Regions from separate parts of the Streptomyces sp. NPDC026417 genome, predicted to be linked through region 1. Evidence: riboswitches for the same ligand, from Rfam matches in the RefSeq annotation. Region 1 holds a riboswitch; each other region holds the start of a gene.
The links. Region 1 has a riboswitch for cyclic di-AMP ahead of ACZ4NT_RS26870 (LysM peptidoglycan-binding domain-containing protein). Riboswitches for the same ligand answer to the same signal wherever they lie in the genome.
Positions count from the first base shown of each region.

Region 1 (4,355 bases):
GCGCGCGACACGGGCGCTCTCCGCACGGCGCGCTCCCCGAGGCACGGCAACCCCACTCCCCGAGGTCACCGCGATGAGCCCGCACATCCGTACGTCGTTCCCCTACGAGTCGGTGCACGAGGACGTCCTGATCCCGCTGCCGGACGGGATGCGGCTGTACGCACGGGTGTGGCGCCCGGTCACCGACGAGCCGGTACCGGCGCTGCTGGAGTACCTCCCGCACCGCCTGACGGACCGGACCGCGCCCCGCGACTGGCAGCGCCACCCCTGGTACGCGGGCCACGGCTACGCGTCGGTGCGCGTGGACGTCCGCGGCCACGGCAACTCGGAGGGCCTGCCGGCGGACGAGCACGCCCCCGGGGAGGCCCTCGACGGGGCCGAGGTCGTCCGGTGGCTCGCCGACCAGCCGTGGTGCAGCGGCAGCGTCGGCATGTTCGGCCTGTCCTGGGGCGGGCTCGACTCCCTCCGCGTCGCGGCCCTCGCACCCGGACCGCTCAAGGCGGTCGTCGCGGTCTGCTCGACGGACGACCGCTACGACAACGACCGGCATTACCTGGGCGGTTCCGTCCTCGCCTGCGGCCTGCACGCCCGGGCGGCGGCGATGCTCGCCTTCGCCTCCCGGCCGCCGGACCCGCGGCACGTCGGCCAGGTGATGTGGCGCGACATGTGGGTGAAGCGGCTGGCGGCCGTGGAGCCACCCGTCCACGCCTGGCTCGCGCACCAGACCCGGGACGCGTACTGGCGGAGCGGCGGCGTGCGCGAGGACTACGGGTCGGTCCGGGCCGCGGTACTGGCGGTCGGCGGCTGGCACGACCCGTACCGGGACACCGTCCTGCGGCTGGTGGAGTACCTCCCGGCCGACCGCGTACGGGGCCTGATCGGACCCTGGTCGCACCAGTACCCCGACCGGGGGCTGCCGCCCGGCCCCGCGATCGGCTTCCTGCAGGAGACGCTGCGCTGGTGGGACCACTGGCTGAAGCCGGGCCCGGACGGCGTCGGCACCTCGGACGGGGACGGCACCGACGGACGGGCCCGCACCGACGGCAGGGACGGCACCGACGGCAGGGACGGCACCGCCGACGTGATGTCCGAACCGCTGCTGCGCGCGTACATCACCGATTCGCACCGGCCGGCCACGGTCTACCCGGACCTGCCCGGCCGCTGGGTGGGGGACGACGCCTGGCCCCCGCCGTCGGTGACACCGGTGTCGTACGCGCTTCAGGGCGTGCCCGTACCGGTGCGCTCGCCCCTGCACACGGGCCTGGACGCCGGCCGCTTCCTCCCCCTCGGCGGCGACGCCGACCTGCCGCCCGACCAGCGGGACGAGGACGCGAAGTCGGCGTGCTTCGAGTTCGAGGTGCGGGAGGAGACCTGGGTGCTGGGCCGCCCGCGGGTCCGGCTGCGGCTGACCTCGCCGGTGCCGCGCGGGCAGGTGATCGCGCGGGTCTGCGACGTGTTCCCGGACGGTGCGTCGACGCTCGTCACGCGCGGCGTGCTGAACCTCTCCGCCCGGGAGGGCACGGACCGGGTGGTGGAGTGGCCGCCCGGCGCCACGCAGGAGGTGGCCTTCGAGCTGACCGCCATCGGCCACGCCTTCCCCCCGGGCCACCGCATCCGGCTGTCGGTCTCCTCGGCCTACTGGCCGTGGGTCTGGCCCCAGCCGGGCTCGGACGCCGGCTTCACGCTGCACCCGGAGGGCAGTTCGCTGGAACTTCCGGTACGAGCCAGGGAGTTGGACCCCTCGGTGACCTTCGAGGAGGCGGAGGAGGCACCGCCGCTCGGCGCGGTGGTCCCGGCCACGCTGGACGAACCCCGCCCGGAACGGCTGGTCGTGCGGGACGTCGCCGCGGGCACCTGGCGACTGGAGGTGGACCCGCGCCAGGGCGGCACCCGCGTGTACCCCGACGGCCTCGAAGTCACCGAGGACGCCCTGGAGACGTACACCACGGACGAGTCGGACCCGCTCTCCGCCCGCGCCCGCGCCGACTGGTCGATCCGGTTCCACCGGCCGGAGGACTCCTGGCACGCCCACGTGGAGACCCACTCCGAAATCACCTGCGACGCAAGGGACTTCGTCACCCGGAACGAGGTCGTCTGCAAGGACGGCGACGAGGTCGTCTTCCACCGCACCTGGGAGAGGCGCATCCCGCGCACGGCCGGCTAGCCCTCCGCCGCCGCGCCCGACGGGCCGACGAACGGAGCCGGCGCGCGGGAGCGGCCGGTGTCCGGCCGCCCGGTCGGTGCCTGTAATGCCCGAGTTGGCCGCATCGCGCCCCATTGATGGGGCTTGGTTGCGTGAAATGGGTCACGCGGCAATGGATCTTCCGGCTCGGCGGGCCGGACAAGTCTCCATTTGCTAAAGGCAAGTTGAGTTTCACGTTCCGGTCTAATCGGACTATTTCCCCCCTGCTCAGAGGTAGATCAAAAGCCCTGCGATGGGAAATCGGGCCTTGTTTCGGACATGTGCTCTCGCATACGTTCCAGTCGATCCGAGCGGACCCGCCTAATCCTGCCGCCGCTCGGTGACCCCACCCACCCACGCACGGCAGGAGCGGGGGACCCAGGTAAGCCGCCGATCCGGACGCACCGGAGCGGCTCGGGGTGAAGTCGCGCGTCACCGTGCGGCCGGGCAACTCCAGCCCGAACCCGACAGCTCACCTCGCAGGCACCGGAGAGGAAATTCGCCATGGCCGCTCGCGGCAAGCACCGTCGTCCCAGAAACAACGCCCTCACCCGCGGGCTCGTCGCCGTCGGAACGGGCGGAGCCGCGCTCGTGCTCCCCGTCATCGGCGCGACCGGCGCCCAGGCGGCGCAGCCGGCGCAGGCCGCGCAGTCCGCACCGGCCGCGGTCCCGCAGGTCCAGCTCGTCACCTACAAGGTGGCCCTGGGCGACACCCTGTCCAAGATCGCCCGCGAGCACGCCAAGGGCAGCGACTGGAAGAAGCTGTACGAGGCCAACCGCGCGGTCATCGGCAGCGACCCGTCGCTGATCCGGCCGGGCCTGAAGCTGACGGTCGGCACGAAGACCGTCGGGGGAACCGCGAAGGCGGCCACCGCGACGGCCAAGAGCGCCGCCGCCCCCGCGGCCGCGAAGACCTACACGAACGACCTGGACGGCTGGATCAAGGAAGCCCTGGACATCATGTCCCAGAAGGGCATCCCGGGCAGCTACGAGGGCATCCACCGCAACGTCATGCGCGAGTCGTCCGGCAACCCGCAGGCCATCAACAACTGGGACTCCAACGCCGTGGCCGGCACGCCGTCCAAGGGTCTCCTCCAGGTCATCGACCCGACCTTCGCCGCGTACCACGTGGACGGCACGTCGATGGACCCGTACGACCCCGTCGCGAACATCACGGCGGCCTGCAACTACGCCGCCGACAAGTACGGCTCGATCGACAACGTCTTCGGCGCCTACTGAGCCGCACGGTGCAGGGCGCCCGCCGCGCCCTGCACCGGCACGGCCGCTGCCGTTCCCCGGTCCCGAGGGCCGGGGAACAGCCGTTCCAGGACCACGGCGATGCCGTCCTCCTCGTTCGACAGGGTGATCTCGTCGGCGACCGCCTTGAGTTCGGGATGTGCGTTGGCCATGGCGACGCCGCGGGCCGCCCAGTCGAACATGGGAAGGTCGTTGGGCATGTCACCGAAGGCGATCGTGTCCGCCGGCGACAGGCCCAGGTGTCCGGCGGCGAGCGCGAGACCCGTCGCCTTGGTCACGCCACATGGCTGGAGTTCGACGGTGCCGGGCCCCGACATGGTGACCGTCGCCAGTGAACCGACCGTCGCTCTGGCCACCGACGCCAACTCGTCGTCGGACAGCGCGGAGTGGCGGAGCAGCACCTTGCTGATCGGCTCCGCCCAGAGGTCGTCGCGCCGCCGCACCCGCACCGCGGGCAGGGTCGGGTGCGGCATCAGGTAGCCGGGCTCGATGAGCGTGAGCCCGTCCACTCCGTCCTGGTCCACGGCCGCGAAGACCTGACCGACCTCGGCCTCGATCTTGCCGAGCGCGGTCTCGGCCAGCTCACGGTCCAGGGTCACCGACCACAGCAGACGGCCGGCCCCGGCGTCGTACAGCTGCGCGCCCTGCCCGCACACCGCCAGCCCCTCGCTGCCGAGTTCGGCGAGCAGCGGACGCACCCGGGGTGCCGGGCGGCCGGTCACCACGAGATGCCGGGCCCCCGCCTCGGCCACCCGCGCCAGCGCGGCCCGCGACCGGTCGGAGAGGGTGTCGTCGCCGCGCAGCAGCGTTCCGTCCAGGTCAGTGGCGATGAGTGAATATGCAGTCGGAGCGGCCATGATCCGAAGAATACGGATCGAACGTCCCAACGGCCCGGCGTGAACCGGACGTCGTCCGG
Region 1 is NZ_JBVHPY010000018.1:160,326-164,680, forward strand. Features, by position in the region: gene ACZ4NT_RS26865 (CocE/NonD family hydrolase) at 74-2,164, shown strand; cyclic di-AMP (ydaO/yuaA leader) riboswitch at 2,524-2,683, shown strand; gene ACZ4NT_RS26870 (LysM peptidoglycan-binding domain-containing protein) at 2,687-3,421, shown strand; gene ACZ4NT_RS26875 (HAD family hydrolase) at 3,415-4,296, opposite strand.

Region 2 (4,355 bases), on a different contig from region 1:
TCCTGCTCGAACTCCAGGGCCACGGCGGCGAGTTCCTGGAGGTTCTCGATGCGGGTCTCGTCCTGCGGATCGGTCGAGGCCTGCAACTCGGCCAGATAACCGGTGCGTTCGAGGACGGCTTCCAGGACGGTCGCCGGACCGGCGCCCGACTCGACGATTGTCCGCAGGTCCTCCATCAGCGTGTTGAACCGCTTGACGGCGTTGGTCGAGCGGGCGGCCATGCCGTACGCCTCGTCGACGCGGCGCAGCGCCTGCGGGAAGCTGATCTTCTCCCGCTGGGCGAGGGCGTCGATCATGGCCTCCGCGCGGTCGCCGATGCCGCGCTTGGGCACGTTCATGATGCGGCGCAGCGGGACCGAGTCCTCCGGGTTCGACAGCACGCGCAGATACGCGAGGACGTCCCGGACCTCCTTGCGCTCGTAGAAGCGGACGCCGCCGACGACCTTGTACGGCAGGCCGACGCGGATGAAGACCTCTTCGAAGACACGGGACTGGGCGTTCGTCCGGTAGAAGACGGCGACGTCGCCGGCCTTGGCCTCGCCCGCGTCGGTGAGGCGGTCTATCTCGTCGGCGACGAACTGCGCCTCGTCGTGCTCGGTGTCGGCGACGTAGCCGGTGATGCGGGCGCCGGCGCCGGCGTTGGTCCACAGGTTCTTGGGGCGGCGGCTCTCGTTGCGCTCGATGACGGCGTTCGCGGCGCTCAGGATCGTCTGCGTGGAGCGGTAGTTCTGCTCCAGGAGGATTGTGGTCGCGTCCGGGTAGTCCTCCTCGAACTGGAGGATGTTGCGGATCGTCGCTCCGCGGAACGCGTAGATCGACTGGTCGGCGTCACCGACGACGCACAGCTCGGCGGGCGGCAGGTCACCCTCGGCCGGGGGCACGTCCACGGGGTGCTCGCCGGTGCCGACGAGCTCGCGGACGAGGGCGTACTGCGCGTGGTTGGTGTCCTGGTACTCGTCGACGAGCACGTGGCGGAAGCGGCGGCGGTAGTGCTCGGCCACGTCGGGGAAGGCGCGCAGCAGATTGACCGTCGTCATGATCAGGTCGTCGAAGTCGAGGGCGTTGGCCTCGCGCAGGCGCGACTGGTACATGGCGTAGGCCTGGGCGAGGGTCTTCTCGAAGCCGTCGGTGGCCTGGGCGGCGAAGTCCTCCTCGTCGATCAGCTCGTTCTTCAGGTTCGAGATCTTGGCGCTGAAGGACTTGGGCGGGAAGCGCTTGGGGTCGAGGTCCAGGTCGCGGCAGACCAGGGCCATGAGGCGCTTGGAGTCGGCGGCGTCGTAGATGGAGAAGGAGGAGGTGAAGCCGAGCCTCTTCGACTCGCGGCGCAGGATGCGGACGCACGCGCTGTGGAAGGTCATCACCCACATCGCGTTCGCGCGGGGGCCGACGAGCTGCTCGACGCGCTCCTTCATCTCGCCCGCGGCCTTGTTCGTGAAGGTGATCGCGAGGATCTGGCCGGGGTGCACATGGCGCTCGCCCAGCAGATGGGCGATGCGGTGCGTGAGCACGCGGGTCTTGCCGGAGCCGGCTCCGGCCACGATGAGCAGGGGCGAGCCGGCGTGCACCACGGCCGCGCGCTGGTTCTCGTTCAGACCGTCGAGCAGCGCCGCCGGGTCCACCGCGGGGCGGACGGCGCCGTCGCGGTAGTAGCCGTCCCGGCTCGGGGGCACGTCGAAGCGGCCGCCGAACAGGTCGTCCGGAAGCTGCTCGGGCGTCCCGTCCTCGGGCGGCGGCGGGGGCTCTCCCTCGTGGGCCCCGGAGGGCTTGAGGTCCGCCAGGAAGCTGTCGTCAAAGAGGCTGCTCATCGCCTTCCGAGTCTAGGCCGCCCCACTGACACCCCGCGGCCACCTCCGGAACTCGGCCGGTTTCCGGGAGCAGGGCGGGCCGGGCAGGGGCTCCCCGCCGGGCCGGCGGACCCGCGTACGGAGGCCGCGGGACGGCACCCCTCTCGCCCTCCGGAACCGCGCTGTCACCTCCGGTGATGGCGTGAACGAGACGCACAACACGCCGGATGATTCGGGACAAGTACCGGAAAACGATCCGGACCGGCGGCTCGTCTCGGCCTCCGCGAAAAAGGTCACGGAAATGTATCGGGCATATCGAACATCAACCTTCACAGAAGCCACACGCGTTGGCTAGCGTGCCGGTCAGGCCGCCCGACCCCCACCGGCGAACGTCGCCGGGCCGCGCGGCCTCCGCCGAGTCCGGCGCGCCTGTGCGCCAGCCGGAGCCGGGGACCCACCGACCTTTGGGGTGAATCGGTCCGACCGCCTTGTCGGGCGCGGACCGTAGGGCAACCCTTCCGAACCACCCGCCCGAACCCGACAGCTAACTCGGTAGGCGGATCATGGAAGGAGTCGCCTCTCTTGGCGTCGCATCGCAAATGGCGTCCCGCGGGTACGCGCGTAGCGGGCGTACGGGCCCCGGGTCTCGCCACGGCCGCCCTCACCTCCGTGGCCCTGCTGTCGCAGACGGCGAACGCCGCGCCGGCCGAGCCCAAGCCGAGCCTGGAGGAAGTCCAGAAGAAGGTGGACGACCTCTACCACCAGGCCGAGACGGCCACCCAGAAGTACAACGCGGCCAAGGAGAAGAGCTCCAAGCAGCGCCGTCGCGTGGACACCCTCCTCGACGACGTGGCCAAGCGCACCGAGAAGCTCAACACCGCGCGCGAGGAACTGGGTTCGTACGCCGCCGCCCAGTACCGCACGGGAGCCGCCGCCCCCGACACCGCGACCCTCCTGCTCGCGGACGACCCGCAGGACTACTTCGACCAGACCCAGCTGATGAGCCGCCTGACGACTCGCCAGAAGGAGGCCGTCGACGACTACGTCACCGAGCAGGCGGCCACGACGAAGAAGCGGGCGGAGGCCTCCGAGAGCCTGGAGAAGCTGACCACCTCGCAGCGGACGCTGAAGTCGACCAAGGCGGAGGTGCAGCGCAAGCTCGCCGACGCCCGCGGACTGCTCTCGAAGCTCACGGCCGAGGAGAAGGCGCGGCTCGCGGCGATCGAGGAGAAGAAGCGGGCCGAGGCCGAGCGCAAGGCCGAGGAACTGGCCCGGCAGCAGGCCGCGGAGGAGAAGCAGCGCCAGGAGGCCGCCCCGCAGGACCAGGGGTCGACGGCGGGCAGTACGGGCGGCACGGCGGACGACGCGTCGTACGCCACCAAGGCCGACAAGGCGCTCGCGTTCGCCCGGGCGCAGATCGGCAAGCCGTACGTCTGGGGCGCGACGGGCCCGGACTCGTACGACTGCTCCGGTCTCACCCAGGCCGCCTGGAAGGCCGCCGGGGTCTCCCTGCCGCGCACCACCTGGGACCAGGTCGACGCGGGCACCACGGTCCCGCTCTCCGACATCAAGCCCGGTGACCTGGTCTTCTTCTACGACGACATCAGCCACGTCGGGCTGTACGTCGGCAACGGGATGATGATCCACGCCCCGAAGCCGGGCGCGTACGTCCGCGAGGAGTCGATCTACTACGACGGCGAGTCGTCGATCCACAGCGTGGTGCGCCCCGCCTGAGGGCGGATCCGCGGGCGGGCCGCCGCGGCCGTGTCCGGCGTGACCCGACGGTCACGCCGGGCCCGGGCCCCGGTCCGGTGCGAAGCCGGAGGCCGGGCCCGGCGAACGGGACCGGCGGTCGGCGGTCGGCGGTCGGCGGTCAGGTCCAGAGCACCGCGATGAAGATGTTCGCCGTGGTCAGCAGGCCCACCGTGGCGAAGGCGCCCTTCCCGACCTTCTCCTCGTCGCGCTTCACGTAGACGAGCCCCAGGATCACGATCAGCAGGGCGAGCTTCACGCCGATCTTGATGTTGTCGAGCGAGTTGTCGTCGGCCTGATTGAGGCCGACCAGTACGACGCCCGTGACCAGCATGGTGAGCGCGCCGTGCAGCATCGCGGGGACGAACCGGGCCGTGCCCCGGCCCATCGCCTTCATCTGGGTGAGAAAGCCGCCGAGGAGCGCGGCGATCCCGATGATGTGCAGGCCGACGAAGAGATGGATGAGTACGTCCATGGGGCCGGAGCCTAATCGGGGGCCCCGCCGCGCCCCTGCACCGCCCCCACCCCCGAGCCCGCCCGCCCGGGCCGGTTCAGCACGGGTCAGGTCGGACCAGGCCGGGTCGGTCGGGTCGGGTCGGGTCGGGTCGGGTCGGTGGGCTCATAGCACCGGCGTCCCGGGCCCCGCCCGGAGAACCGCCGCATCGGTCAGCACTCCGAGCCAAGCCGACGTCCGCGGGCCACGATCCCGGTCGCATACGGTCACCTCGCGGTCCTCTCGCGTCACTTCCGCACATGGGGTCACGGTCCGGTCACAACCAGGTTTAGCGTCCTCCCCCAGGTGACCGGCTCTCCACCGCC
Region 2 is NZ_JBVHPY010000023.1:120,851-125,205, forward strand. Features, by position in the region: gene pcrA (DNA helicase PcrA) at 1-1,805, opposite strand, end outside; cyclic di-AMP (ydaO/yuaA leader) riboswitch at 2,187-2,358, shown strand; gene ACZ4NT_RS30910 (NlpC/P60 family protein) at 2,367-3,518, shown strand; gene ACZ4NT_RS30915 (hypothetical protein) at 3,658-4,011, opposite strand.
Region 2: linked by a shared signal. The riboswitch ahead of ACZ4NT_RS30910 (NlpC/P60 family protein) and the one ahead of ACZ4NT_RS26870 (LysM peptidoglycan-binding domain-containing protein) in region 1 are both predicted to bind cyclic di-AMP.

Region 3 (4,355 bases), on a different contig from region 1:
CCTCGCACGCGAACTGGGCCTGGAGCGCGAGGCGCTGACTTCCCCGCCCGGCTGAACCCCGGCAGCCGAGAACACCGGCCCCCCCGTCCCTGCCCGGCCACCTCCGCCCGTCCGACCCCGGACGAGCGGATCGGACGGGACCGGCTCGGACCCGGCTCGGCGCGGTACGGCCCGGCTGGGGCGCTGCTCGGCACGGCTCGGCGCCGCACTGCGAAAGGACCACACCCCGGCCGACCTCGCACACGCCGGGCCGGCACCGGAGTCACCGGGACCCCGGCCCGCCGCCCCTCACACCGCCGGTGCGATCCGCAGCTTGATGTCGTCCGGCGACAGGCTGCCCTTGGCCGCCACGTGGTCCCCGGAGGACTCGCCGCGCAGCCGGCGTCCGATCCACGGCACCAGATACTCCCGGGCCCACTGGATGTTGTCGCGGCGCATCTCGAAGGTGCCCCGCGGCGGCAGCGGCGGCCAGGGCTGGTCGGGGTCCGCCGGGACCTCCAGGCCGAGGACCTGGCCGGCCCGCAGGGCGACCCGGGTGTGGCCCTCGGGCGAGAGATGCAGCCGGTCGCCGTCCCAGGCACGCCGGTCCTGGATGGTCCTCAGGGACCACAGGTCGAGCACCGGGCAGCCGTAGCGGTCGGCGATCGCCCGCACATGCCCGTTGTACGTGGCGATCTTGCCGCGCAGATGCTTGAGCACGGGCACGCCGCGGGTGTCGAACCCGGTGGTCACGAGGACGGTGCCGACGGCCGACGTGAGGTCGGCGACCGCCCGCTCGAAGCGCTCGGCGACCTCGTCGGGGTCGGTGCCCGGCCGGATGATGTCGTTGCCGCCCGCGCAGAAGGAGACCAGGTCCGGGGCCAGCGCCTTGGCCTGCTGGAGCTGGCTCTCGACGATCTGGTCCAGCAGCTTCCCGCGTACGGCGAGATTGGTGTAGCCGAAGTCGCCCTCGGGGCGCCGGTCGGCGAGCAGCACCGCGAACCGGTCGGCCCAGCCGACGAAGGCCCCGTCCGGACCGGGATCGCCGACGCCCTCGGTGAAGCTGTCCCCCACCGCCACGTACGACCCGATCACTGCTCTGTTGTCACTCTTCGAATCGTCTGCCACATCGGCCCATGATTCACCGTGCGATGTGAGCTACGCGACCGTAGGAAGGGGTTGACGGGCGGTGAGATAAGCCACTCGTCAAGTATTGGTCAATCCCGGAATAAGGCGCCGTACAGGGGCGGTTGACGAGCCTCAACGCCCGCGCACGCGTGGCACGCCGAAGGCCGGACCCCGGGGATCGGGGGTCCGGCCTTCGGCGGCGGTGCGGGCGTCAGCCGATGGAGACGCCGTGCGCGCGGAGGTACGCGATCGGGTCCACGTCCGAGCCGTAGTCCGGGCTGGTGCGGATCTCGAAGTGCAGGTGCGGTCCGGTGACGTTGCCGGTCGCGCCGGACAGGCCTATCTGCTGGCCGCCGGTCACGGTCTGCCCGGCCGAGACGGACAGCGAGGACATGTGGGCGTACTGGGAGTACTGGCCGTCGGTGTGCCGGATGACGACCTGGTTGCCGTAGGCGCCGCCCCAGCCGGCCGAGACGACGGTGCCCGGGCCCACGGACTTGATGGAGGTGCCGGTCGGGACCACGAAGTCGACGCCGGTGTGGTAGCCGCTGGACCACATGCTGCCCGCGGTCCTGTAGGAGGTGCCGACCGTGGCGCCCTCGACGGGCAGCGTGTAGCCGGAGGTGTTGGCGGCCGGAGCGGCCTGGGTCTTGGTCGTCTGGGTGCTCGTGCCGGACGACGGGGCGGCCTTGGCCGCGGCCTTGCCGCCGAGGGTCAGCTTCAGGCCGGGGTGGATCAGCGCGGGGTCGCCGCCGATGACCTTGCGGTTGTCGGCGTAGAGCTTCTTCCAGCCGCCGCTGACGTGCTGCTCGTCAGCGATCTTCGCGAGGGAGTCGCCGGACTTCACCGCGTACGTCTTCGTCGTGGCCTTCTGGGCGGCGACGGGAGCGGAGGCGACGGTCTTCTCCGCGGCGGAGGAGACGGCGGCCGTCGGGGTGGCGGCGTGGGCGCCGGCGGCTCCCATCAAGGGCAGCGCGAGCGCGGCGCCACCGGTTCCGGCGACGGCGATGGTGCGGGAGAAGCGCAGGGACTTCGGACGGCGGTGCTTACCCTTGGCGGGCATGGCGAATTCCTCTCCGGCGCCTGCGAGGTGAGCTGTCGGGTGCGAGCTGGAGATGCCCGGCCGCGTTGCGCGCGGCTTTACCCCAAGCCTGTTCCGGAGACCGGAACAGGCGTCGTGCCTGTGGGTCCCCCGCTCCTGCCGTGTACGGGTGAGTGTGCGGGATTCCGGGCGGCGGCAGGATTGGGCGTCCGTCCGGAGTGAGGGTGAACGTAAGCGACATGAGAGTGCGTCGACAAGCTTGTGGGGTTTCTGTGCACACCCCTTTCTTGATCCATGCCCGAATTGGCGGTCACTGTCCGTGGATAGGCGATCTTTCCTGGTCCGTAATCCCCCCGGAAATGCTGCGGATTTGAGAATCCCGGAACGCCACGCATTGTCACCGTTATGACGCTGCTCACTCGACCGCACGCCACCAGGCCCTAATTCATTGCTAGTTGGCCGCTTTGCAGGCAAAACGGGCAGAACACCCAGAAGCGACAGGGGGGACGCGCGACGCGGCGAGGCGTCACCCCGGTCCGGGTGACGCCTCGCACCGGAGGCGGTGCGGACGCCGTCAGGCGAGGGCCCGGAAGCCGCGCAGCCGCAGGGAGTTGCCGACCACGAAGACCGAGGAGAGCGCCATGGCGGCTCCGGCGATCATCGGATTGAGCAGGCCCGCCGCGGCGAGCGGCAGGGCGGCGACGTTGTAGGCGAAGGCCCAGAACAGGTTGGACCTGATGGTGCGCAGGGTCCTGCGGGCCAGCCGGATCGCGTCGGCCGCCGCCCGCAGGTCGCCGCGGACGAGGGTGAGATCGGCGGCCTCGATGGCCGCGTCGGTGCCGGTGCCCATCGCGAGGCCGAGGTCGGCCCGGGCCAGGGCGGCGGCGTCGTTGACGCCGTCCCCGACCATGGCGACGCTGCGGCCTTGGCCCTGAAGGCGCTCGACGACACCGGCCTTGTCCTCGGGCATGACCTCCGCGATCACCTCGTCGATGCCGACCTCGGCCGCCACGGACGCGGCGACCGTCCTGTTGTCCCCGGTCAGCAGCACCGGCGTGAGGCCGAGGCCGCGCAGCCGCCGGACGGCCTCGGCACTGGTCTCCTTGACCGCGTCGGCGACCTCCAGGACCGCGCGGGCCTCCCCGTCCCAGGCGACCACGACCGCGGTGCGCCCGGCGGCCTCGGCCCCGGCCGCGGCGCGCTCCAGTCCGGCGGGCAGGCTCACCGCCCTCTCCCGCAGGAGGCGGACGCGGCCGGCGAGGACGGCGTGTCCGTCCACGACGCCCTGCACCCCCAGTCCGGCGATGCCCGCGAAATCCTCCGGGACGGGCAGGGCGAGGTCCCGCTCGGTCGCCGCGGCGACGACGGCCCGGGCGACGGGATGCTCCGAGGCGTGCTCCAGGGCTCCCGCAAGCCGCAGCACCTCGGCCTCGTCGGCCCCGTCGGCGGTGTGGACGGCGAGCAGCGTCATCCGCCCGGTGGTGACGGTGCCGGTCTTGTCCAGGAGGATCGTGTCGACCCCGCGGGTGGTCTCCAGCATCTCGGGACCCTTGATCAGAATGCCCAACTGCGCGCCGCGCCCCGTGCCGACCATGAGCGCGGTGGGGGTCGCCAGGCCCAGGGCACAGGGGCAGGCGATGACCAGGACGGCCACCGCCGCGGTGAACGCGGCCGTGAGGCCGGCCCCGCTGCCCAGCCAGAAGCCGAGGGTGCCGAGCGCGAGGGCGATGACGACGGGCACGAACACGGCGGAGATCCGGTCGGCCAGGCGCTGGGCCGCCGCCTTTCCGCTCTGCGCGTCCTCCACCAGCCGGGCCATGCGGGCCAGTTGGGTGTCGGCGCCGACGCGGGTGGCCTCGACGACCAGTCGGCCACCGGCGTTCAGGGCGGCCCCCGTGACCGCGTCACCGACACCGGTCTCGACCGGCACCGATTCGCCGGTCAGCAGGGAGGCGTCCACCGCCGAGGCGCCCTCGACGACGACGCCGTCGGTGGCGATCTTCTCCCCCGGCCGGACGACGAAGCGGTCCCCGGCGCGCAGCTCACCGACGGGGATCAGCCGCTCGCGGCCCTCCCGCAGGACGGTGACCTCCTTGGCCCCCAGCTCCAGCAGTGTCCTGAGGGCGGCACCGGCCCGGCGCTTGGAGCGTGCCTCGAAGTACCTGCCGGCCAGGAGGAACGCGGTGACACCGGCGGCCGCCTCCAG
Region 3 is NZ_JBVHPY010000014.1:136,061-140,415, reverse strand. Features, by position in the region: gene ACZ4NT_RS22555 (TetR/AcrR family transcriptional regulator) at 1-55, shown strand, start outside; gene ACZ4NT_RS22550 (SGNH/GDSL hydrolase family protein) at 289-1,074, opposite strand; gene ACZ4NT_RS22545 (M23 family metallopeptidase) at 1,319-2,170, opposite strand; cyclic di-AMP (ydaO/yuaA leader) riboswitch at 2,175-2,331, opposite strand; gene ACZ4NT_RS22540 (heavy metal translocating P-type ATPase) at 2,724-4,355, opposite strand, start outside.
Region 3: linked by a shared signal. The riboswitch ahead of ACZ4NT_RS22545 (M23 family metallopeptidase) and the one ahead of ACZ4NT_RS26870 (LysM peptidoglycan-binding domain-containing protein) in region 1 are both predicted to bind cyclic di-AMP.